3 regions of the Agarilytica rhodophyticola genome follow, and region 2 is predicted to be linked to each of the others. Evidence: predicted binding sites of a transcription regulator. Region 2 holds the regulator's gene; each other region holds the start of a gene.
What was found. Region 2 encodes sigma-54, which starts transcription at its own class of promoters, with help from an activator protein. Its sites were predicted from a motif close to TGGCACANNNNTTGCNNT; they were not measured.
Positions count from the first base shown of each region.

Region 1: BVC89_RS17790 (flagellar hook-length control protein FliK) is a predicted target of sigma-54. The motif match lies at 4,205-4,222, and genes of this name have one in related genera.
Region 3: BVC89_RS25455 (molybdopterin oxidoreductase family protein) is a predicted target of sigma-54. The motif match lies at 4,690-4,707, and genes of this name have one in related genera.

Region 1 covers NZ_CP020038.1:4,241,033-4,249,307, forward strand. Annotated here, with positions in the region: gene fliO (flagellar biosynthetic protein FliO) at 1-202, opposite strand, end outside; gene fliN (flagellar motor switch protein FliN) at 230-673, opposite strand; gene fliM (flagellar motor switch protein FliM) at 673-1,671, opposite strand; gene BVC89_RS17785 (flagellar basal body-associated FliL family protein) at 1,707-2,231, opposite strand; gene BVC89_RS17790 (flagellar hook-length control protein FliK) at 2,673-4,118, opposite strand; gene BVC89_RS17795 (Hpt domain-containing protein) at 4,282-4,620, opposite strand; gene BVC89_RS17800 (SpoIIE family protein phosphatase) at 4,772-6,481, opposite strand; gene BVC89_RS17805 (STAS domain-containing protein) at 6,510-6,818, opposite strand; gene BVC89_RS17810 (protein-glutamate methylesterase/protein-glutamine glutaminase) at 6,878-7,942, opposite strand; gene cheD (chemoreceptor glutamine deamidase CheD) at 7,976-8,275, opposite strand, start outside.
Region 2 covers NZ_CP020038.1:927,840-936,114, reverse strand. Annotated here, with positions in the region: gene BVC89_RS03980 (MlaC/ttg2D family ABC transporter substrate-binding protein) at 1-134, opposite strand, end outside; gene BVC89_RS03970 (KpsF/GutQ family sugar-phosphate isomerase) at 740-1,711, shown strand; gene kdsC (3-deoxy-manno-octulosonate-8-phosphatase KdsC) at 1,715-2,266, shown strand; gene lptC (LPS export ABC transporter periplasmic protein LptC) at 2,259-2,843, shown strand; gene lptA (lipopolysaccharide transport periplasmic protein LptA) at 2,830-3,507, shown strand; gene lptB (LPS export ABC transporter ATP-binding protein) at 3,552-4,277, shown strand; gene BVC89_RS03945 (RNA polymerase factor sigma-54) at 4,493-6,028, shown strand; gene BVC89_RS03940 (PTS sugar transporter subunit IIA) at 6,364-6,816, shown strand; gene rapZ (RNase adapter RapZ) at 6,840-7,709, shown strand; gene BVC89_RS03930 (HPr family phosphocarrier protein) at 7,713-7,982, shown strand; gene mgtE (magnesium transporter) at 8,136-8,275, shown strand, end outside.
Region 3 covers NZ_CP020038.1:6,151,299-6,159,573, reverse strand. Annotated here, with positions in the region: gene BVC89_RS25475 (BaiN/RdsA family NAD(P)/FAD-dependent oxidoreductase) at 1-817, shown strand, start outside; gene BVC89_RS25470 (hypothetical protein) at 898-2,136, opposite strand; gene BVC89_RS25465 (TolC family outer membrane protein) at 2,580-3,941, opposite strand; gene BVC89_RS25460 (hypothetical protein) at 4,080-4,484, opposite strand; gene BVC89_RS25455 (molybdopterin oxidoreductase family protein) at 4,897-7,080, shown strand; gene BVC89_RS25450 (DmsC/YnfH family molybdoenzyme membrane anchor subunit) at 7,116-8,275, shown strand, end outside.

The sequences.
Region 1 (8,275 bases), 3.3 Mb from region 2:
TCGCTCCTGCACCTAATTTTTTAGCCAGCCATGCCAAAGCAAAAATCATTGTAGTAACAAAGAGCAAACCAATAATAACTTGTGACATCATTGGAATTGTTTGCAATGCATTTAACTCATTTGTACTTTCCAATGCGTTTGTATAATCATTGACAAGAAATTGAACAATCATCGCAATGACGTAAATGTTATACTGTGTCATCTCACCGGCTCTCTTTCTATTACGGTATTAACGTAGCTTTTTAATCCGCTCAGATGGGCTAATCACATCCGTCATACGAATACCAAACTTTTCATTCACTACAACCACTTCACCATGTGCAATCAAGGTACCGTTAACTAATACATCTAAGGGCTCTCCCGCCAGCCGATCTAGCTCTACTACAGAACCTTGGTTAAGCTGTAGAAGATTGCGAATAGTAATTGAAGTGCTGCCTACTTCCATAGCGATAGAGACGGGAATATCTAAGATAACATCTAAATCTGGATTACCTTCTGCACCGCCACTTTGGCCTGAATCACCGAAATCTTCAAAGTCTACAGAATCGACCGCATCTTGCCCCTCTTCTTCTTGTTGGGTACTCTCTTCATTAGCTTGTTGTTCCATTGCCGCCGCCCAGTCGTCGGCCATGTCATCCTGGTTGGAGCTATCTTCATTATCTTCATCACTCATTACTCGTCTCCTTCAGAATCATCGCCTTTAATGGTAGCGGGAGTTAAAATGATTTCAGAAACTTTGAGAGCTAGATTATCGTTAGATTGCCCTAAAGTTGCTTTAAAAAAAGGAATACCATTGGCGGTTGCTACATGAACATCCGGCATATTGACAGGGATAATATCTCCCGTTCGTAGGTCCACAATATCGCGTAGCGGAATTTCTCTTCGCACGATATCGCATTCGAGATTAATATGTGCATCTAGAACATCCTCACGAAGCGCTTTGGCCCAACGATCATCCTTCTCGTCTGTATCAGACTGTAAACCTGCATCGAGCACATCGCGAATAGGTTCGACCATGGAGTAAGGCATAGTTACGTGCAACTCTCCCCCGCCACCATCAAGCTCTACATGAAATGTACTGACGACCACCACTTCGCTGGGACTGACAATATTCGCCATGGAAGGATTAACCTCTGAATTTATATATTCAAAGGTAATTTCTTTTACGGCTTTCCAAGCTTCGCGTAAATCAATGAATACTTGTTCCAGTACCATTTGTACCACGCGTAATTCTGTGGGGGTAAATTCACGACCTTCAATTTTTGCGTGGCGTCCATCCCCGCCGAAAAAGTTATCCACTAATTTAAAGACTAACTTAGCATCTAAAATAATAAGAGCCGTTCCTCTTAGCGGGCGAAATTTCACCATATTTAAACTTGTAGGAACATAAAGGGTATGAACGTATTCGCCAAACTTTTGAATTTGAATTCCACCAACAGAAACATCCGCTGTTCGTCTTAATAAATTGAACATACTAATGCGCGTATAACGGGCAAAACGTTCATTTAACATTTCCAAAGTGGGCATACGCCCGCGTACGATACGATCCTGGCTGGTCAGGTCATAGGAGGCAACACCTTCGCCACCCTCTTCACCTTCTGTTTCAACATCGCCATCGTCGACACCATGTAATAAGGCATCAATTTCATCTTGTGATAATAAGTCTTGCACGGCCTACTCTTCGCTGTAATCTTCAATAAATAGTTTTATTGCATCACTAAATTGGTAAATAGCACTTGTTCAATACCGGGCTCCCCCGTCTCTTTCTCCATTAAACGCTGTAGTTCTTGTAAACACTGCACTCGCAACAATTCCTTGCCCTCCGCCGTTTGAATTTCTTCAAATAACTGCCCACCAATTAACATCACCAGAGCATTGCGAATCATCGGCATATGCGTTTCGATATTGGCAACAACAGCTTCACTTCGAGTTAGCAAGGTAATTTCAGCTTGCATAAGCCTTTGTCTTCCTCTTGAATCAAAGGACACAATAATTGGCGGTTTAAGTGCGTAATATATTGCCGGCGCCATAACTTCTTCTACTTCCTCTTCGCCGCCCTCACCTTCTGCTGCCATTTCCTCTTTATCACCCGTCATAGATAGAACAGCTAATGTGCCGCCAACTGATGCACCAATTAAAACTATTGCCAAGACTACAAGTAAAATTATTTTCTTTTTACCTGATCCAGCATCAGCTTCGCCTTCGCCGTCTTTTTCTTGCTCTTCTGCCATGTCAAATATTCGTCATAACGTTTTTATTAACCAAAAAAGCAAGAGATATGCCAGAGGTCTGACTATACTTTTTGCTCATTATGTTTTAACTCAGACATTATTATTCCGGCGGCAATATATGTCCGGTTAATAGCGATGGATGGATGCACTGCCGCGTGTCGATAGATTCGCGCTAGCTCCTTGAAATCAAGCCGTTTAACACAATAGCGCTGTATTTTAAGATACGACAGATAAATATATCAGGACAATATATTTAGCCACCAGACTAATCGTATGGTAAAGAAAATTACAATGACACTAACGTTAGCACTTTTTTCAAGTACTAACGCAATGAATATTACGAAAGATAGTAGGTAGTATATTTATTTAGAAGCGCTCTTGAGGCGTTTTTAGAACGGGTACATCTAAAATTAAGTGTTAGTAAGAATTTTTCTAAGCAACTTAAACATAATGATCAACACCGTATTCATGGTGTATTTGTATACTTGGCACATCAGTATCCTCATCTTGGATGCTACTAGCCAATTGTCCTTTTGCATGACCACCTTCGCCCTCTTGTTGACTACCAAATTGATCCGATGAATCACCAGAGATATCAACATTCACGAGATTTAGTCCTTGCTCGTCAAGTAATTCGCGGAGCCTAGCTTGTGCTTGGTCTAAAGAATCGCGTACTTGGGCATTTGTCGCTACGAAACTCACACTTGCTTGATCTTGGCTAACACTGACTTTGACTTGTAACGGGCCTAGCTCAGGTGGATCTAACTGCAACTCTGCAAATTTAATATTTTGCGAAGCCATCATTGCAGATCGCTCAGCTACCATATTGCTCCAACCACTTTGGCCAAAAGTAATATTTACAGGCAATTGCACACGTCCAGTTTTTGACGATAAGAGGTTGGATGTATCTGTGCCTGACCCTGTGATGGTATGATTAACAAATGCATGAATATTGGCATTTTTATTTAGTGACGATTCTACTCGACCATCTTTAAGAGATGTTGTTAATTCATTGTTTACCGTCACAACATCTTTTTGCAATAAAAGGTTCTTCTCCATATTGGAGACACCAACGCTAGTACTAGTATCTGCTTTTAATTGTGGTTTATCACTAGGTTCGAGAATAACAACGTTTTTTTCAACCAAAGGTTGAGAACCAATACCAGGAAGGTTTTGTTTTACACTGGTATTACTCTGGGTAAGTGGAAATTGACTTGGTGTTAACGCCTTAGATTGTAAGTCTAGCGTACTCTGTTGTGAGGCTATTTGCACATTATTTGAGTGAGTCAATGTTTGTTTCTGGGGATCAATAATTTGCGAAGTCTGTGCCTCCTGCGATAACACTCTATCGACAGTAGGAGCACTGGCCGTTAACGCATTCGAGTTAAGCTCAAGTTCACTGGCATTGATACCAGTACTTAGAGGCGATCTAGTGGTTTCGACTTGGGTGTTAATATTTAATGTGATGTCATCTGTCACATCGACAGCAGTCAAAGCCACCTCTTCAGCCTCGTCAACATTAGTGTCAGCAGAATTCTCATCCAAGGAAGTAGCTCGTTTATCTTTTGCAGCGTCAGTTTGGGCACCTGCAGACTCATCAGAATCCTTATCAGATGTATCATTACTTTTACTATCGGCAGCAACTTCTTTTGTAGTATTATCGCTCTCGCTTTGCTCCACAGAATTATCTTTTCGATCTGTCTCAGCGGGTTTTTTGTCTGCTGTATTATTGTCAGAGCGTTCTACCTTATTTTTTTTGGTTTGAGAGTCCATCGCCTGTTTGAAACCATCATTAGAACTCTGATTTAAATTGGGTTCTGCGCGTTGGGATTGAATAATAATTTGTTCTTGCTCATTGAGATTCACCAAAGGCAATAGCGGATTCATTTTTATCCCTCACAATATAAATAATAATACGAAAGTATAATTTCACTGCTTCACATGATGCACAGCTCGTTGCTCACATTATTAAGGGAGCAAAGCTTGTGCCATATTCATATTGTGGAAGAGGCTATGAATAAGCCCATAAATAGGCCTTAGGTGATAATGCTCAAACAAGGTCTTTCAAAATCAACTCGACAGCGGCAAACTCTTGCTCAATTGCGGCGATTTGTTGCATAGCATTTTCAACCTTGCCTTGGCGCGCCTGTCTCTCCATCTCTTCACAAAGATCCGCCAGAGGGTTTATGCCAAGATTGCGACTGCTTCCTTTAAGGCCGTGAGCTTGATGACACAGCTCTGTCATATCGTTTTTCTCAAAGGCAACGGCTAGAGCAGCCAAGCGCGGCTGAGAGTCATTGAGGTAGGTAGAAATAAGTTCGCTAAATTTCTCGCCGAGTAACTCTTGTAACATAGCGAGATTGTCGCGATCAATCCTGTTGTGTGACATGATATTTGCGGTTTAAATTTTTATATGAGGATTTATTGTTGGATCAACTCTACATTTTCTCGGCGTGCCTGCTGTCTTATCCTATCTATGTGCTATGTGCATACGTACTAGCAAACCGACTCAAGTAGAAATAGTGCCATATATAAAACGACTAGTCTTCACGCTCCCAGTAATACACCACTTCGATATCGTTACCCGGTTCATGGATTTCTATACTTTTGGTGAGCGATTGTATCAGGCTGAGCCCACGTCCATAAAGGTTCTGGCTAACACCTTTATTCTCGGTTTTTTTAACAGTAAAGCCCTCACCTGAATCTTTCACTCGAATATTAAGATAGCCACCATTGCCATTGGCAGTATGAGAAAGCTGAAAACTGACCTTCCCTGCAACCAGTTCCTGCAATCGTTTTGTGCGCTCGTTGTAGTAAGAAGCAAAGCCTCCTGGGGAGGACTTCAGTTCGGATTTTAGACCGAGAACACCATGCTCAAGGGCATTGGAATATAGTTCAGCAAGCACCGTGTATAGGGGGGTTCGATGTTGCCTTAGACCTGGCACCTCAGAAATAATATTCATTAATAGTGGCAGTGGATCGAACTCTTTGAGGCTATTTTCAGGCAAATCAAAATTCATATACCAGTCGGAGAGACAGCCTTGATTTTTTTCCATAAATTGGTCGACTTTCGCGACAACATCCACATCTTGCATCTCAATTTCGACCAGTGACATATCATCATCTTTCTCCGTTGAGCCAATGTGTGCTTGCACATTATTTAACACCTTATCGAATAAATCCTTATCTCCGATATTATCGTAAAAAATTTGGTGTAAATTCTCTTCGCCGAACATTTCGCCCGCTTGATTTCTCGCTTCAAAGGCACCGTCTGACCACATATACAAACGATCACCATAATCCAGCTGGAAGGTTTGACTTTCGCCATTAAAACTCTTACTCGGCAGCACGCCTAATGGTAAGTTTTTAGATGCCAAAAGTTCATATTTTCCTGTGCTTTTCAAATACAGAAAGGCCTCGGGCAAGCCGCCATTCCATACTTTGATGCGCCGCTCCTTGAAATTGATATCGACACAAATGGCGCAACAGAAAAAACCTATTGGCAAAATGTCGTTTAACTTTTGATTAATTTCTCGCAAGATATCAGACATACTGAAACCCTTGCGCACCATACCGTAGAAAGTTGACGCCAACGGCATAGAGCCAATGGCCGCTGGTAGGCCGTGCCCTGTAAAGTCGCCTAACATGACGACCATGTTACCATTGGGACTGAATTCAGAAACCAGGACATCGCCGTTAAACACAGCCAAGGGCGACATGTAATGACGAATGTTGCCCATATCCAGGCAACCTGTCGGTGCAATTTTATCGAATACTTGTTTAGCGACGGTTTGTTCTTGAATTAGATGGCGGTTGTGCTCTTCAATCTGCGCTTTTTGATTTAACAAAGTGGTGTGCATTCTTCGAAGACGACCAAACGACTTAATCTTCGATTGCAATACCACTGGATTATATGGTTTAGGAATAAAATCATCGCCACCGGCTTCTAGACATTCGACCAAGTCGGCCTGATCTTTTAACGATGTCAGAAAGATAATGGGCACCATATCCTCATTGCCCATGTCCCGTATTTTCCTGGCAGCTTCAATGCCTCCCATATTTGGCATCAGAACATCCAGCAGCACCACGTCAGGGGACTTCTCCTGAAAAGCAGTAAGTGCCTGTTCGCCGTCGGCTACACCAATAGGGATATGGCCAGCTTTGGCGACAATGGTTTCAAGAATAAATCGATCAGATGCAGAATCCTCTGCAATAAGAATTTTAAGAGAATCTTGAGGCTCGTTATTCAACGTCTATCCCCTGCTTTCCTGCGGCCTATTACTCGATGACAAACAGTTGCTCAAAGCTGGAAATGGCAAATATTTTCTTTACTTCTGGCGAACAATTATCAATAACAATATTGGCTTTATCTCCACCTGCGTGATCACGTAATACGAGCAACATACCTAAGGCCGAACTATCCAAATGAACGGTTTCTGCCAAATCAACTACGTAGCGCTGAATATTATCGGAATCAACATTTTCGAAGCTACGTCTAAACTGTTCTAGAGAAGAGGCATCGAATCGTCCTTCAATAGATATTGTTAACGCTTCACCATTATCAGAAAGACATGATGTTATCGACATATAAAACGTATCCTAAGTTAGAATTCAATTATTACGCTTACTAAAAGCATAGCTCAATTTTATCTAAAGGCTACAGATAATATTTCCGAAGCCACTCGATTAAGTGGCAATATTTTTTCTGCTCCCCCAATTTTAACAGCATGCCCAGGCATTCCCCAAACCACACTAGAAGCCTCATCTTGAGCAACGGTCACGCAATTTGCCTGTTTCATACGCAGCAATGCCTCTGACCCATCAGCTCCCATGCCTGTTAGCAGCACCCCCATGGTATTTCTGCCACCAGACGCTTCCAGTACGGAATCATATAACACTTCCACAGATGGCATATGTCGATTAACTGGTCCGCTATTGTCGAGTTTACAGATATAAGATCCAGCCGCCAAGACAACTTTTAAATGTGCATCTCCCGGAGCAATATAAGCACAACCAGATTTAATCGGCTGACCATCCTCTGCTTGGTAAACATTGATCTTCGATGCATTATCTACTCTGCGAGCAAAAGACGCACTGAAGGTCCCGGGAATATGCTGGGCGATTACGATTGCCGGTGAATTTTCAGGTAAACATGTTATCACTTCTTTAATCGCTTCAGTACCACCAGTAGACGCTCCTATTGCACAAAGAAAATCGGTACGCAAACACTTGCGCCCGATCAAAGAATTATTTCTTTTTGCCTCCTCGACCAGCTTTTCTTTTTCCCTTTTAGTAGCTTTAGGTCGAACATTGGCACGTGATGCATGCCAGACTTTCTCAAGAATGGTTTGACGACAACTCTCCAATCCTCCAGAGCCATCGCTTTTGGGCTTAGGAACAAAATCCACCGCGCCATGCTCAAGGGCCTCTAAAGTGACCGGTGCTCCCTGCTGCGTCAGTGTGGAAATCATAACCACTGGCATAGGCCTTAAACGCATCAGGTTTTGTAAAAACATAATGCCGTTCATTTTAGGCATTTCGATATCGAGAGTGAGAACATCAGGGTTGTGCTTCTTGATGAGATCACGAGCCTGATAGGCATCCTCAGCAGCGGCAACAACCTTAAAGCGTGAATCAGACTCGAAAATTTCCGTCAGCAATGCACGAATAAGGGCAGAGTCATCGATGATTAATACCTTCACAGCACACATGTTAAATATCTTCTCTTGTCTAAAAAAAATTGATTAAAATAATTCCACATCGCCACTGGTATCGGGTTTTTTGTTCATGGAGTCATAGTATTCTTTCTCACGACGCTGAATGGTGTCGTTATTTTGCGTTTGCAAACGTTTTAACTTGACTGACCCGGTATCAGGGAAATACATTACTTTACGTGGGCAAGTACTACCCACATCTTGCGCGTCTATAGAAAGCCCTTCTTGGTGAAGAAAATTGGTCACAAAATCGATATTGCGGGCTCCCACATCAATAGAGGAAAAATTAGCCATCACCTTACCGCCACCAAATATCTTTATCTCAAAGTT
Region 2 (8,275 bases):
TTATCCACGACCTGATGAGGGGTAGCCTCAGGACGTTCATTTGCACTCGCTTGCTCGGTTGTGTCTGCGGCGTTTGCAAGACTGCTAAATAGCAAAAAAATACCTAACATTACCGAGTGCAGTGCGAACTTCATCTTCACAGTTTTATTCTCCTCATCGAATATCAAAAAATTTGGCCCTAAGGGCTTATTTAGGCTACGGGGCTTATTAGCGCCAATATAAACATCTAATGCTGAACGTAAGCTGACAATCTTTAAGTCTTTTAGGCTACATTGTACACCTTACACCCATAAAAAGACGGCTAATGTAAATAGTAAAAGCAGCAAAACAAAAGCATTGTAACAGGTTCCAACAACCACATTGCTCAATACAATCATCACACCTTTCACTGCTAGCCGCTTGTATATTGGTGTTTTAATACACATCATAATTGGGTTTAGCAGAGTAATTACAAGATTGTCGCCCTCTTTATTTAGCCATGTTAGGACTAACTCCATGCAGCAGAGTCTAAAATAGAGGGGATCAAATTTGAGATTTGCACAAATATAGTCCCTTATAGTAAATATTGCGGACTATAAGCATCGTACTTTTGTGTAAAAAGCCCTATTATAGCCCCCAATTTTACATACAAGTGGTTAGTCTGAGTCGATATTGAGCGATGAGCACATCGCCAAGTTCCATAACTCTCGTCAAATACCAATAGCGAATAAACTTATATATAAAGAGCCAAGTTTCTAGCATGAGTCAGTTTGATTATCTAAGCTCAGCCAAGCGCACTGTATCCCTTGAGCGGGACGCTTTAACAGATTTATTGACTAAAATTAATGGTGATTTTGTTAAAGCTTGCGAACTCATACTCAGCTGCCAAGGCAGAGTTATCGTAGTGGGCATTGGCAAGTCGGGACATATCGCAAAAAAAATAGCCGCGACCCTAGCAAGCACTGGAACACCGGCGTTCTTTGTTCATCCGAGTGAAGCTAGCCATGGTGATTTGGGTATGATCACTAAAGATGATATTACCCTTATGATTTCTAATTCAGGCGCTTCAGCTGAAATTGTTACACTGCTACCTATGCTAAAACGCCTGGACATTACTCTAATTAGTATGACAGGCAAACCCAACTCTCCAGTTGCAGAAGCGGCACATGTAAACCTTGACATTAGTGTTCAGTCTGAAGCTTGCCCACTAAATTTGGCTCCTACATCAAGTACAACTGTAACACTAGCTCTTGGCGATGCTCTAGCCGTCGCCCTGCTCGAAGCGAGAGGGTTTACTGCTGAAGATTTTGCCTTTTCTCATCCCGGCGGCGCATTGGGGAAAAAGCTTTTACTGCGTGTACAAGATGTGATGCATGGAGATACAGAGATTCCCAAAGTGACGGCAAGCACACCGTTAAAAGAAGCTCTCAGCGAAATGACAACAAAGGGCTTCGGAATGACTATTGTAGTAAGCCAAAGCCAGCAGCTGATGGGTATTTTTACCGATGGCGATCTTCGCCGTGCGATAGAGGCAGGTTTGAATATTAATAGCCTTGAGACTGGCGAAGTTATGACAAAAAACCCCAAGACGATAAATCAAAATATGCTTGCTGCCGAAGCATTGGGGATAATGCAAACACGCAAAATTACTGCCCTAGTAGTTAAAAATAATGAACAGGAAGTGATTGGAGTTTTACATATGCACGACTTATTGCGAGCGGGAATTATTTAAATAATGAGCAATCCAATGCAAATACAAGATAGTGAAATAATGGCCAGAGCAAGCAAAATTAAACTGCTGCTATTGGATGTCGACGGCGTAATGTCTGACGGTAAAATATATTTTTCTAGCACCGGCTCCGAAATCAAATCGTTTAACACATTAGATGGGCACGGCATTAAGATGCTCCGCCGATCAGGTGTGGAAGTGGGAATTATTACAGGCAGAACGAGTGAGATTGTTGCTAGGCGGGCAAAAGACTTAGGTATTCATTTATTGAAACAGGGCCGAGAGGATAAATTTGATGCACTACGAGAGTTACAAGAAGACTTTCCATGTGCTTATGAAGACATCGCCTACGTAGGCGATGACTACCCTGATTTGACAGTCATGATACGTGCAGGTTTAAGTATTAGTGTTGCAAATGCCCATCCGGAAGTAGCGAAACGCAGCCATTGGCAAACAACAAAAAAAGGCGGTGATGGTGCGGTGAGAGAAGTATGCGATATGATAATGCTTGCGCAAGGCACGTTTGACTCAGCACTTGAGGTTTATTTAAGTGACTAGAACTAGTCTGTACATTGTATTTATTTTGGCGCTATTATCCGCCATTATATACTTTGGTGACTCGCCACCTCGCATTTTAGGCACATCGCCGGCATTACACACAGAAGTGGATGCTGTGCCTTTCGCAGTCGCTCGCAATACAACAACAACACATTTCCAGGATGATGGCGGTCTAAGTTACACCTTTGATGCAGTCAAGTTGGAGCACTACCGAACTCAGGATGAAGATGAAGCACAAGAGATCTTCACCTTGATAGATAAGCCCCAATTGGTGTTTTATCAGGACAAGGAACCCTGGCTTGTATTAGCGAATAAAGGCAAAATAACGTCCCTAAATGAGCGTATAGAATTGTGGAATAATGTAGTCGTGAAGCATACAGATGCCGATGGTATTACCACCACCATTACCACACAGAGGTTAAACGTTGATCCAATAGGCAAGGTCGCTGAAACAGCTGAAGCTGTAAAAATAAATTCTGATAGCGTAGAAATCAAAGGCACAGGCCTTCATGCTGATTTTGTCGCACAAAAATTAAAGCTATTATCTAAAGTTCGTGGACTCTATGATCCAACTTAAATTTATATTTATCTCTCTAGCAGTGTTATTAGCAACCAATGCCTGGACACTACCAGACGATGACACACAGACGATGTTCATCGATGCTGACACACACGAGTTTGATATCCGAGCAGGAACAACAACGTTCTTGGGTAATGTGGTTTTGCAGCAAGGCAGCCTTAAAATCAATGCTAGTAAAGTGGTTTACTACGGTAAATTCGAAAAAGGCAAGGTTGACTCTGCCAAAAAAATTGTGGCAACAGGTAACCCCGCCCGTTTTCAACAAACCCCGAAAGAAAACAGCCCTCCGGTTACCGCTGTGGCCAATACACTTGAATACTCAGCGTCAAACGAGACGCTGTTTCTTATTGAAAACGCCTCTCTTGACCAAGATGGCACAAGTTTAAGCGGTAATCGTATTGAATACGATGTGAAAAAAGCGTTAGTAAAAGCAGGTGGAAAAACTTCTGCAGACGGCACCAAAGAGCGGGTGCGCATGGTTATCCCACCAAAAACCTTAGAGTCTATCAATGGCGAGGAAGGGCAAGAAGACAATTCCAGCATAGAATCCGAGCCTGAAGAAGACATCATCGATTCTGATTCAAATGAAGAAGAAAGCAACGAGACGGTAGACACAGAGGAAAATGAAACCTCCTCGCCCCCTCTCGAAGATACAGAATAAAACAACATAATAACCAACTAGCATATCAATAAGCAGTCGTCTTAATGTCGCAATTAGAAGCTAAACATCTCGCAAAAAGTTACAAAGGCAGACAAGTGGTTATCGATGTCTCAGTGTCGGTAAACCAAGGACAAGTTGTGGGCTTGCTCGGCCCTAATGGCGCGGGCAAGACAACCTGCTTTTATATGATCGCTGGCATAGTAAGGGCAGATCGAGGCCAAGTCTTTATCAATGGTGAAGATGTCACTCGCCAGCCCATGCATGGCCGGGCAAGGCGCGGTCTGGGCTACTTACCCCAGGAAGCCTCGGTGTTTCGAAAACTTACGGTCAGCCAAAATATCTTGGCGATATTGGAGACTCGCAAAGGCTTAAAGCGTAAGCAACGGCAAGAAATTCTAAATAAGCTACTGGAAGAGTTTCACATCACTCACATTAAAGATAGCCTCGGGATGGCGCTATCTGGTGGCGAGCGCCGACGCGTAGAAATTGCACGAGCGTTAGCCACAGAACCAGATTTTATATTACTTGACGAGCCCTTTGCTGGCGTCGATCCCATTTCAGTTAGTGATATCAAAGGTATCATCCAGCAACTAAAAGCCAAAAACATTGGCGTTCTCATTACCGATCATCATGTTAGAGAAACGCTCGATATATGCGAGAAATCTTACATCGTATCCGAAGGCCACATCATTGCTGATGGCGATGCCGCCACCGTACTCAATAACCAAAAAGTGCGGGAAGTCTATCTAGGACAGCATTTTCAGCTTTAGGCCATATCTGACACTAAGCCTAATTGTTTTGAGTTTAATACTTGACAAATTGCTCAAGCAGTGACCTATATACGGCACAATGTTTGCTTTATTTTTAACGCAAAACCGTTGCCTGAGAGCCTCGCTCAGTCTAAACTTATAAGGGTCTGCTTTCCTAAATGGAATCAAGCGGCTGTCACATAACATACAATCAACCGGGGCAAGTGTTAGCGCATATGAAGCAATCTCTTCAACTAAAGCTGGGTCAGCAACTTACAATGACTCCCCAGTTGCAGCAAGCGATTCGCCTTCTTCAGCTATCAACCTTAGATTTGCAATCAGAGATTCAGGAAGCGCTGGACTCTAACCCTATGTTAGAGATATCTGATGAATCCAGTAGCTCAGACAACGATTCAGGGGAAAAAGGGGCTGACTCTTCTCCTTCGGAAGATTTTGCCAAACCTAACGATTCTTCTTTAAATAGCGAAAGCACTAACTCTAGCGATGAAAATCCAAACTCTTCGAATGAAGAAGCGCGTCTAGATAGCGAATGGAGTGATACCATTCCCAATGAGCTGGCGGTTGATACCAATTGGGATGATGTCTACCAAGCATCATCATCCCCCGGCGCTTCGAGAAACGATAACGAAGATATGGATTTTGAATCTCGTCGCACCTCGTCCGAGACAATCCAAGACCACTTACTTTGGCAACTCAATCTAACACCAATGTCGGATCTAGATATAGAAATTGCCGAGGCTATCATAGATGCGGTAGAGCCCAATGGTATGTTGTGTCAGTCCTTGGATGATATATACACAGGCCTACAAGCCCATCATGAAGAATTAGAGATGGATGAGCTAGTTGCTGTATTGCACAGAATTCAGCAATTTGATCCCATAGGGGTAGCCAGCCAAAATATCAGCGAGTGTTTACTGATACAGCTAAACCAGTATGATCCTAATGAACCAGGCGTTAATTACGCCCGTAAAATTATTGAAGACTACCTAGAAGTACTTGGCAATCGAGATTTCAAGCAGTTAATGCGCAAATTGAAGATTAAAGAAGCCGAACTGCAACTTGCTATTAAAGTCATTCAGACGCTTAACCCACGCCCAGGGGAACATATTGGCACAGACTCAACCGAATATGTGGTACCTGATGTTTTTGTTAAAAAGGTAGATGATCGTTGGACAGTGCAGTTAAACCCTGAAATAGCTCCTCGAATTCGCATCAATAATGATTATGCGTCCTTAGTTAAAAGAGCAGACTCAAGCACTGACAATACCTTTTTAAGAGATAACCTTCAGGAAGCTAGGTGGTTTTTAAAAAGCTTGCAGAGCCGCAATGAGACATTATTGAAAGTGGCTACATGCATCGTTGAGAAGCAACAGGGCTTTCTTGATCATGGCCCAGAAGCTATGAAACCTATGGTATTACACGATGTTGCGGAAATTGTTGAAATGCATGAATCGACAATTTCTCGGGTAACAACGCAAAAATATATGCATACACCACAAGGTATATTTGAACTTAAGTACTTTTTCTCAAGCCATGTAGCAACAGAAGCAGGTGGAGAATGCTCTTCAACCGCTATTCGCGCCATTATTAAAAAACTAATCGCTGCTGAAAACGCCAGAAAACCCTTGAGTGACTCGAAGATCACAGGAATACTTGAAGAGAAAGGTATTAAAGTTGCCCGTAGAACCATAGCCAAATATCGAGAGTCACTTGGCATTCCACCTTCCAACGAGCGTAAACGACTAGTTTAAACTATTAGTCTTAATGTTATAGAGCACTCTGTATTTTTGTGTATTGGCTTGCGCAATAAACTATTGAATCGACATTCATCTATGTCTTCCTAAATATAGTTGAGCAATCTTCTAATACGCCAAGCTAAACACGTATATCTTTATTTTAAGGGGGCTAGTTGGCCCATTCGCCCACGACTCCATATTTTGTATACGTTTTATCTATATAGTACTGGATAAGATAAAAAATAATCATTGCTAAACACACAGTGTATTGTGTTCGTTACACAGTAAATAAAACTGATAAAATGGCAGTCTTTATTATTAAAATTGTTTAAAAAACTACCAAAGAATCTATGTTAATTAAAAGCATTCTCTCAACAAAGAGAACAGTGGCAAAAATTGAAGGTGGCAGTAAAAAGCGTGTGATTGAAACACTGGCACAGAATTTTGCGAACGATATCGAAGGCTTTGATGTCGATGAACTTTATCAAAGTCTTATTAACCGAGAAAAATTGGGTACAACCGGTATTGGTGATGGTATCGCAATTCCTCATTGCCGCTTTAATACCGGCGGTCATACATATGGCGCCTGCATGACACTAGCATCCCCCATTGACTTCGACGCAGTGGACGGCAAGCCAGTTGATATTATATTTGCAATGTTAGTACCGGAAAATGCAGAGAGTAGCCATCTAGAGTCGTTGGCAAGCTTGGCACAACTTTTACAAGATGCTGATTTTGTCAGCACAATACGTTCCGTATCATCTGATGATGCACTTTTCGATGCGATAACATCGTCATCTTAACCTCTATATAAGCGGGATCTGTCATGAGCTTTTTAGTAATCAGTGGTCGCTCAGGGTCGGGCAAAACTTCAGCCTTACATCTACTGGAAGATGAAGGGTTTACCTGTATTGATAATATTCCCGTCACCTTGTTGCCATCATTGATTGAGCATATAAATCAGCAAGAGAAGGAACGTTTTGCCATTGGTATAGACGCGAGAAATCTCGACAAGGATTTAGGCACTCTCTCGGGCATATTAAAATCCTCCCAAATCCCCCGTGAAAACTATAAAGTTATCTATCTAGACACTCATACCAATGTATTAATCAAGCGTTTTAGTGAAACTCGCCGTCGCCATCCTTTGTCGGATGAAAATACTGGACTTAATGAGGCACTTGAAAAAGAACGGGATATCCTTGCTCCTATTGTCGGTTTTGCCGATATTATCATCGATACTAGTGCTCTCAATTTGCACGAAATGCGCAGCACCATGCGACAACTCATCGTTGGCCCCCAAAGCAAGAGCATGTCAATTATGTTCAGTTCCTTTGGATTCAAGTATGGAGCTCCTACCGACGCTGATTTTATTTTTGATGTTCGCAGCCTTCCTAATCCTCACTGGGAACCAGGTTTACGTCTCAAAACTGGCCTTGATGTTGAAGTAGCAGATTACTTGTCGAGCCAGAATAGCGTAGAGGAGATGATTAACGATATCACTGGATTTGTTGCTAAATGGATACCTTCATTTGAAAATAATAATCGAAGCTATCTCACAGTAGCAATTGGCTGTACTGGTGGAATGCATCGTTCAGTGTATATTAGCGAACGCTTGTATCAAAATTTAAAAGAAACATATAAGGATGTTCAAGTTCGTCACCGACAATTACAAAACAATAACTTAAAAAATGGCTAATGCATGTTCGAACAGCAAATAGAAATCATTAATAAACTTGGCTTACACGCGCGCGCAGCCACACGCTTTGCGAATACAGCAAATAAATATAGCAGTAGCGTAAAAGTTCGCTTCGCCGACAAAACTATAGACGGCAAAAGTATCATGGCTCTGATGCTGTTAGCTGCGGCGAAGGGCAGCGAAATTACGTTAATTACTGAAGGTGAGGACTCAGAAGAAAGCATGGCCGCACTCGTTGAATTGATTAATAATAGATTTGACGAAGAAGAATAAACCGGCAAATAGTGTGCGCCTTAATATAAGGCTAGTGCCAGCAAATGTAAGGAAACACCGAGGCATAACTCGGATATAACTTAGATATAAACCTAGATAACTTATTACTAGATAACCTATTACCTAGATAGCCTACAACCTATAAAGAGTTACATGCAACAAGCTACCGAAGAGACCAAAAGCCAAACCCACTTGGCCAGAGTACAGACGCTACTAGGAAGCGGTACTCTGCAGCAGATAGCCAAGATGGTAAATAGCTTGCGTCCTGTAGAGATTGCTCGCCTACTTGAGTC
Region 3 (8,275 bases), 1.7 Mb from region 2:
CAATGTGGAAATTAAAACTAAGTGTGCAGTTAAGGCCATTACACAAACGGATAATGGCTTTTTACTTATATCCGATATGGGAAAAATACGCTGCCAGTCACTGGTTGTGGCAACCGGAGGCTTGTCTATTCCTACTATGGGAGCTAGTGGCAAAGGTTACGAAATTGCCAAACAATTTAATATCACATGTACTGCTACCCAGGCTTCACTAGTTCCATTCACTTTACACGATGAGTGGTTGAAAATTGCGAGTAACTTATCTGGCTTATCTGTTGATGTAGAGGTCTCTTGTGGTAAACAAAGTTTTCGCGAGGCTTTATTGTTTACGCATCGTGGTTTGAGTGGGCCTGCTATTTTACAGATTTCCAACTATTGGCATGCTGGAGAAAGTGTCACCATTGATTTTTTACCAGGAGATAATATTAGCGAATTATTAGCGCAGTGGCGTGCTTGTGGAAATAAGTCAGAACTTAAAAATCTATTAGCAAAATATTTTCCTAAACGTTTTGCTCACACATGGCTTGAACGCCATCTCGTTAATAAACCAGTCAATCAATATTACGATGATGAAATCGAAAGGCTCGCACAATGTTTTCATCGCTGGCAGATCATCCCTCCTGGAACAGAAGGATATCGAACAGCCGAAGTCACACGAGGCGGTGTTGATACCAATGAAGTTTCATCTAAAACATTTGAAGCTAAACAAGTTTCGGGTTTGTATTTTATTGGTGAAGTATTAGATGTAACAGGTTGGCTGGGAGGCTTTAATTTTCAGTGGGCTTGGGCTAGTGGTTACTGTGCGGGTCAGTATGTGTAAATTGTAAAAAACTGACCCGTACATTCTCTAAGCTTAATTATCATGCAAGAAGGTAGGTTCTATAATACTTTGGAAAAAGCCTAGCTGTTTGCGGGCCTCCTAGGCTTTTTATCTTCTGGATCAGAATCGCTATCTGTGTCAAAAGAATAAGGTGTCACTAGTTCTTTATGATGAGAAGATAGATTCCCGCTCTTTCCTAATGCAAATTGATGGGCTATATCCTTAGCTCTTGATATAGCTTCGTGTGAATCTGAACTTAGAGTATTATGAGCGATATATTGTCTCTCTCCTGGAAATGCACGGCCAACTCGAGATGTTGCCCGATGCAATACAGCTTGGTTGGATTCAGGGTTAAAGAAACCTCTCTCGGAAGACTTTGCCACATGTTCAACTTCATTACATGTTGCACATGCGACGAATCTTCCTGCCATTGGAACGATGACATTAGATGTGTCTTCTATGCCATGATTTTTTCTTACAGATTGGAGTGCCTGTTGGCCTTGCGTTGCAATATACTCTTGTATATTTTGTTCCGCGTGTGTGGTTTCCCTTGTTTTTTCATCAGCGCTAGACTTTAAAGGGGCATGTATCATTATGCTGCTAGAATCGCCATCTTTCAGCTTCACGAGTGCAGCTCTAATATCTTTTAACATATTAACTGCTTGACTAGCGATTTCTTCGTTATTGAGATTGGTATTGTGAGGAACACCTACATCTTGCCGTATTTCTCTTCGCATATTCCTGACGATGCTTTTCATGCGGCTATCGGAGTCTACAAAATCATTAAGTTTTGTTGCGTGCCTATGTTCTCGGCTATCATATACATCTTCCCAATCGTTGAAGTCTGCGGGCCTATAGCTTTTTTCTTCGGCACGATAGTCTTTGTTAAGAGACTCCTGAAGTGATTGAATTATCTTGTCACTGTGAAAGTTTGATGAGATATGTAAAGTACCATCTAATACTGAACATTGAACTTCTACCATATTTAAGCCCGATGATTTAGCTGCGGTAAAAACAGCTGAAGCAATATGCCGAAGTTCTTTATTTACTCTGTCAACCCCTTGGTATTTTTTTGCATTTGGGGTGCTTATCGGTGATCTCATCTCTGCAATTTCATTCGCTGTTTCTTTGTCAATAAAATATGATGCTCTTTCGTTTTTTTGTGTAAGAGATGAGGATGCATTTTGTATGAAAAGTGGTTGAGTTTCAGAAGCTGAATTTGTTTGTTGGGCTTTTCGTATTTGAGCTGGAGAGGTAGTTCCCGATAACCTCGAATGGCCACTTTGAGATGGCCCAATATTTTGGCGGTAGTTATACATTTTTCGCTGAACCTATTTTTGTTGATATTATTAAATGTCGTCTTATTAACTAATTTAAATATATTTATTTGATTGGTTGGTGACACTATCTATTTGTTAGTTCACTTATGTTTGTGCATAAATAGGTAAATGTTATATTTTTGAATAAATTTTATTGTGTATGTTTTTTTGTTAACAATATATTGTGGGTAAAAATGTATGCTATAGAAGTTAAATAGGATACTTTAACTTCCCGGCTTGTATTCATAGTTGAGCGCTTTAAATGTGCTTTCGTTTTATGGGCTACAGAAATTTAGTACAAAGTCTAGGAAATGACCATAGCCGTGAGCGGCTATGGTTTGGTATTGATCGCGAGAACTAAAGAGCGTTCTGTATGAGGTGTATGCAAATACTTAATTAAAAGATAAGTACTATTATATTATCTAATTTAGCAGTAAAATCACTTACTGAATTTCACGATTGACTTGACGGCTTGTATCCAGCCAGTTATCCAGTTCTACAATATCTTTTTCAGTTAAAATACCGGCCACTTCTTTTAAGCGCAGTGTATCTTGAATATAAGTGTAGAGTGAGTCAGAGTAGTCCCTTTGCGCGGTATACAATGTGCGCTGGGCGATTAATACGTCTACTAAATCGCGGGTTCCAACTTCATAACCGGCTTGGGTTGCTTCCAAAGCACTCTGGCTTGATGTAATAGCCTGTCTTCTTGCTTTGACAGTAGCTACGTCGGTGACAACGGTCAAATGAGATGAGCGTGCATTCTGAATGGTATCTCGTCTAGCTTGCAGATAATTTTCCTTGGCTTCGTAGTAGCGCTGTGCTGCTTGTCTACGTGTTGCAGATACGCCGCCACTAGAGAAAATGGGAAGTCTTAAATCTATAGATACACCACTACTTGTTCTATCAACATTAGAAAAGTTATTGACGTCATTTGAATCAGAGTAACTTAAGTTTGCTTCAACAGTAGGTAGGTGGCCGGCTCTAGCTATTTTCGCTGATTGTTGTGAAGACTTAGAACGCAGCGAAGCTGCAGCTAGAGTAAAATTATTATCCATCGAAAATTGAACCCATTCTTCACGATCGATAGGGCTTGGCGGATTGATCGGGAAGTCTTCTTTTAACGGAGCTAAGTAGCGATAGCTATGCCCGGTAATCACTTCTAATGCTTCAAAAGCAATCCCTACATTACCTTCTTGTAATAACCTGCGCGCCAGTGAATTATCATAAGAGGCCTGAGCTTCGTGAACATCAGTAATAGCCGTTAGACCTACCTCAAAACGTTTACGCGTTTGCTCAAGTTGGTGGGAGTTGGCGTTTTCTTCTGCTCGTGCAGTCTCGAAGTTATCGACTGCTAAAAGCACATTAAGATAAGCCTCCGCTACACGTCTAATAAGTAATTGGCGAGCAGCTTCATATTCAGCGTGTGCTACTTTGCTATCTAACTTGCCTCGTTGGTATGTATGCCATGCAGCCATATCAAATAGTGGCTGAGTAAGAACAACTTGGTATAGCGTTGATTCTGAATCGGCGGGATCTGTATTAACTGGTTGGTTAAATCTAGTACCACTTTCTTCGAGCTCACCTTCGGTTTTATTTGCCGTACCCACTACTTGTGGCAAAAGTCCTGCTCGGCCTCTGTTCTTTTCTTCCTTGCCCGCAAGATAGGCAGCTTTTGCGGCTCTAAACTGGTGATCATTCTGGAGTGCTTGTTGATATATCTCGTTAAGTGTTTCCCCATGTGAAAAGGATGACACAGCAATGGTCAAAAAAGCGGCGGTAAACGCTTTATCGATAATATTACGCATTAGGATTTCCCTAAAAGGTCTGAGTGATATTTATGCAAAAGGCCGCTCATTGGTGAGATGACCGGCTCCATATAAGACAAAATGTTCTAAATGGGGTTCATCATACCTAATTAAAAGTGAATGTAGGATTAATTTACGCTAAACGTATATGTCGATGAGACGAAAGTCGGAATTTTGAGTCGCTACGCTGGCAAAGGCGCGTGTAGCTGGATTTTGGGATTGATTAATGACGAGGGGCTTGAGCTCGGTTACGTCATTTTCATTTTCGCGGATAATTTCGGCACGGGCGGGTTCTTGCAATACTCTATTGGCGTTTGAACGAGCATTTTGATTGACTACTTCAACCCTGCTGTTTCGCACATTACCTTCGATAACTGTACTCGCTCGTTGCTCTCCTTTTGAGTGATCCAGTTCACTATTGGTATTGATTTGTGTTGGGGCGCTTTTTTGCCTGCTAGCGTCATCAGTCAGATCGCGATTACTCGCGTTTTGCAAATTTGTGCGATAAGCAATAGATGAATGTAATGACGCGTTTAATTCCATTGTGTTTGTACTAGCCTACGATAGACGAACAGTTTTGAAGGTGAGCCTAGAATCTAATATTTTTATAGTACTAAGGTAAAGCCCTTGCCAGAAAATATGTTGATTTTTGCGACAAAACGCAAATCAGTCCACAATTATCTCTACTTCTATTACTACTCCGAAACTCTCTGTCTTTTCCCGTTAAGACTCTTTACTTCAGACCTAGTGGCACATTTCTTGTTGATATCTTCCCATATTAAGGATTTCAGCCCTGTTTTGGCATAAAAAGCCCCTGGGTGGTGCCTTTTTAATTTTTAGTGCTCCGTATCGATGCTTTTTTCAGCGTACCAAACATCCAATAACTCTGGCTTAGAGGATTAACTGAAAGAAAGAGCACCAAAATAACTCATATAAAAATATCCAGGGGTGTTGCGTGTTATTTGGTCGAAAAAATCGTAAGCCGATAAAAATCGTCGATAAACAAGTGCAAGAGTGGAAATATGCTGTGTGTGGATACTGTTCCACTGGTTGTACTATTGAAGTAGGTCTTAACTCTGAAGGTAAACCTGTTACCAGTCGTGGTAAAGGAAGTGCTGATGTCAACAGAGGGAAATTGTGTATTAAAGGCTTATTCGAACACGAACTGTCTGATTCTAGTGGCCGTGGCACTGTGCCGTTATTGCGAGATAAGGTGTATGAGCCCTATCAACAAGCAAGTTGGGATGAAGCTCTAGATAAGGTTGCCTGTGAATTTCAGAGGATTGCACAAACCTATGGCCCCGATAGTATCGCTGTCGTTTCTACCGGACAGCTGTTGACCGAAGAGTTCTATACCCTTGGCAAACTAGTGCGTGGTGTTATCGGCACCAATAACTATGATGGCAATACCACGTTGTGTATGGCTTCTGCTGTGTCTGGCTATAAGCGCTCGTTTGGCTCTGATGGCCCTCCCGGTTGTTATGCTGATTTCGAGGAAACCCACTGCTTAATGGCTTTTGGTTCAAACCTCCCTGAGCAACATCCTATTATTTATTGGCGTTTAAAAGAGGCGCTAGAAAAACGTAAATTCCCTTTAATTGTGGTCGATCCACGTGTAACTATGTTGGCGCAATTTGCCGATATTCATCTCCCTATTACACCGGGTACTGATCTTGTATTACTCAATAGTTTGGCTCACGTAATCTTGCATGAAGGTCTGCAAAAGCAAGATTACATAGATGCTCACTGCAATGACTTTGCTAGCTTCAAAGCTGTGGTAGATAAGTATGATCCTGTTACCGCCGCCAAAATATGTGGCATCGATGAAGATATGATTCGTCATGTGGCTCGTATCTACGCCAACGCACCTTCTGCTATGTCTATCTGGACAATGGGAATCAACCAAAGTACTCATGGCAGTGATGGTGTATGTGGTATCAATAACCTGAACCTTATTACGGGTAATATCGGTGTTCCAGGTGGTACCAGTCTATCTATAACCGGGCAGTGCAATGCCATGGGATCTAGAGAATGGTCTTCCTGTTCAGGATTGCCAGGCTATCGTTTACTTGAAAAGCCTGAGCATAGAGATGAAATCGCTAAATTCTGGGGAGTCGACCCTGAATTTTTCCCGAAAAAGCGCGGATTGCAACAGACCGATATATTTCCTGCCATAGAGTCTGGGCAAATTAAAGCTCTATGGGTAGTGGCGACCAATCCTCTAACTTCCATGGCTAATCAAGGACGAATTAAAAAAGCGATGGAAAAATTAGAGTTTACTGTGGTGCAAGACGGCTATGCTGACTGTGAAACCGCACACTATGCCAATGCCTTTTTGCCTGCTGCAGTGTGGGGAGAAAAAGAGGGAGTGCAAACGAATACTGAGCGTCGAGTTAACATCGTGCGTAAGTTTGTTGAGCCTCCTGGTGAGGCAAAGCCTGATCACTGGATTTTTAACCAAATTGCCAAACGTTACAAGAACGCTGAAGGGATTCATTTTCCTGAGACGACAGAAGAAATTTTTGATGAGATGAAAGTGCTATCCAAAGGCGAAAAGCGCAATCTCGATATCTCTGGTATGAGTCACGATTTAATCCAAAAGCAAAATGGCATTCAATGGCCAATGCGTGAAGGGGAAGAGCAGGGAAATCCCCGTTTATATGGCGACGGTGTATTTCCCACGGCGAATAGCAAAGCCAATCTTATGGCAATGGATTACATTGAAAATAATGAAGTACCCGATGAGCATTTTCCTTTTTGGCTAAACAGCGGTCGTGTGGTAGAACACTTCCACACACGTACTAAAACAGGCAAGTTAGGTAACTTAAATAAATTTAGCCCCACCGCTTATATGGAAATTAACCCTGATGCCGCTAAAGAACTCGGCATCAGTAATATGCAATATATTCGCTTGGTGTCAAGAAGAGGCGATGCAGTAGTTATCGCGCAGCTTACCCAACGCGTGGCGAGAAACTCAGTATTTATTCCCATGCACTATCATGACTGTGTCAACCGTTTATCTCTTGGTTTGTTAGATCCTCATTCACGTCAGCCCGCTTTTAAACAATGTGCTATTCGCATTGAGCATATTGATCAACAAGAAGCTGCCAGGATCAATGTTGCACGCAGAGAATTTTAATTAGCCGTAAGGGAAGACTAAACAGGTAGAAACTTATGTGGAAAGTTCGTGACGATGAACCTCAATACGCGTTCTTAAGTGATAAAGAAACCAAACAAGTTAATTATTACGAAGCGCCAATTGATCTTATCGCCCGCTCTGGGGGAGAGAGTCCTAGAGAGCGTGAAATGCGGATTAATGATAAGCCGGGTGTGGGGAGCAATCCAAATCGTAATAAACAACACGCCTTTCACTTTACTGCAGACAACTGTATTGGTTGTCATGCCTGTGAAGCGGCATGTAGTGAAAAGAATGATAACCCTCCACATATTAGTTTTCGCTCGGTAGGATATGTTGAAGGTGGTACATTTCCTGATTTTACACGCATGAATATATCCATGGCCTGTAATCACTGTGATGATCCTGTGTGTTTAAAAGGCTGCCCTACCAGAGCCTATACCAAGCACGCTGAATATGGTGCTGTATTACAAGACCCCGAAACCTGTTTTGGCTGTGGCTATTGTACATGGGTGTGTCCGTACAATGCGCCGCAACTAGATCCAATTAAAGGCCAAGTATCGAAGTGTAATATGTGTGTGGATCGTTTGGAGGTCGGTTTAAAGCCCGCCTGTGTATCGGCTTGTTTGGGCAATGCGTTAAACTTTGGCGTTGTCGATAACACACCGGAAAATCGCGAGCAAGCGAAAGTACATATCCCTGGTTTTCCCGATCCAGAAATTACCCACCCTAATATTCGCTTTCAACAAAAGAAAAAAATTCCAGACGTTGTTTCTCGCACTGACGGTATGCCGGTCAAATATCACAAACAGAATGATGGTAATTATCGTCCTGTGGTTGATCAAAAAAAGGGTAAAGCGAGAGCATGGAACCTCGCAAAGCTGAGTTCGCGAGAAAATCCTCTAGTTGCTTTTACGCTATTTGCGCAAATTTCTCTGGGTGCGTTTTTCTTGGTTTTTATAGGCTCAATGCTTGGTGTTAAAAGTCTCACTGCTTTAACACACTCTGTTATCTATGTGCCTTTAGTTGCGGCATGCACTGGTTTGTGTGCCCTGGCTTTGCTGATGTCGACTGTCCATTTGGGCAAACCATTTCGGGCATATAGAGGGTTTAATAATCTAAGACATTCACCTGTATGTAGAGAAGGATTAGGTTTATTTCTATATTTAATTTTTAGTGGCTTATATATGTTAAGCCT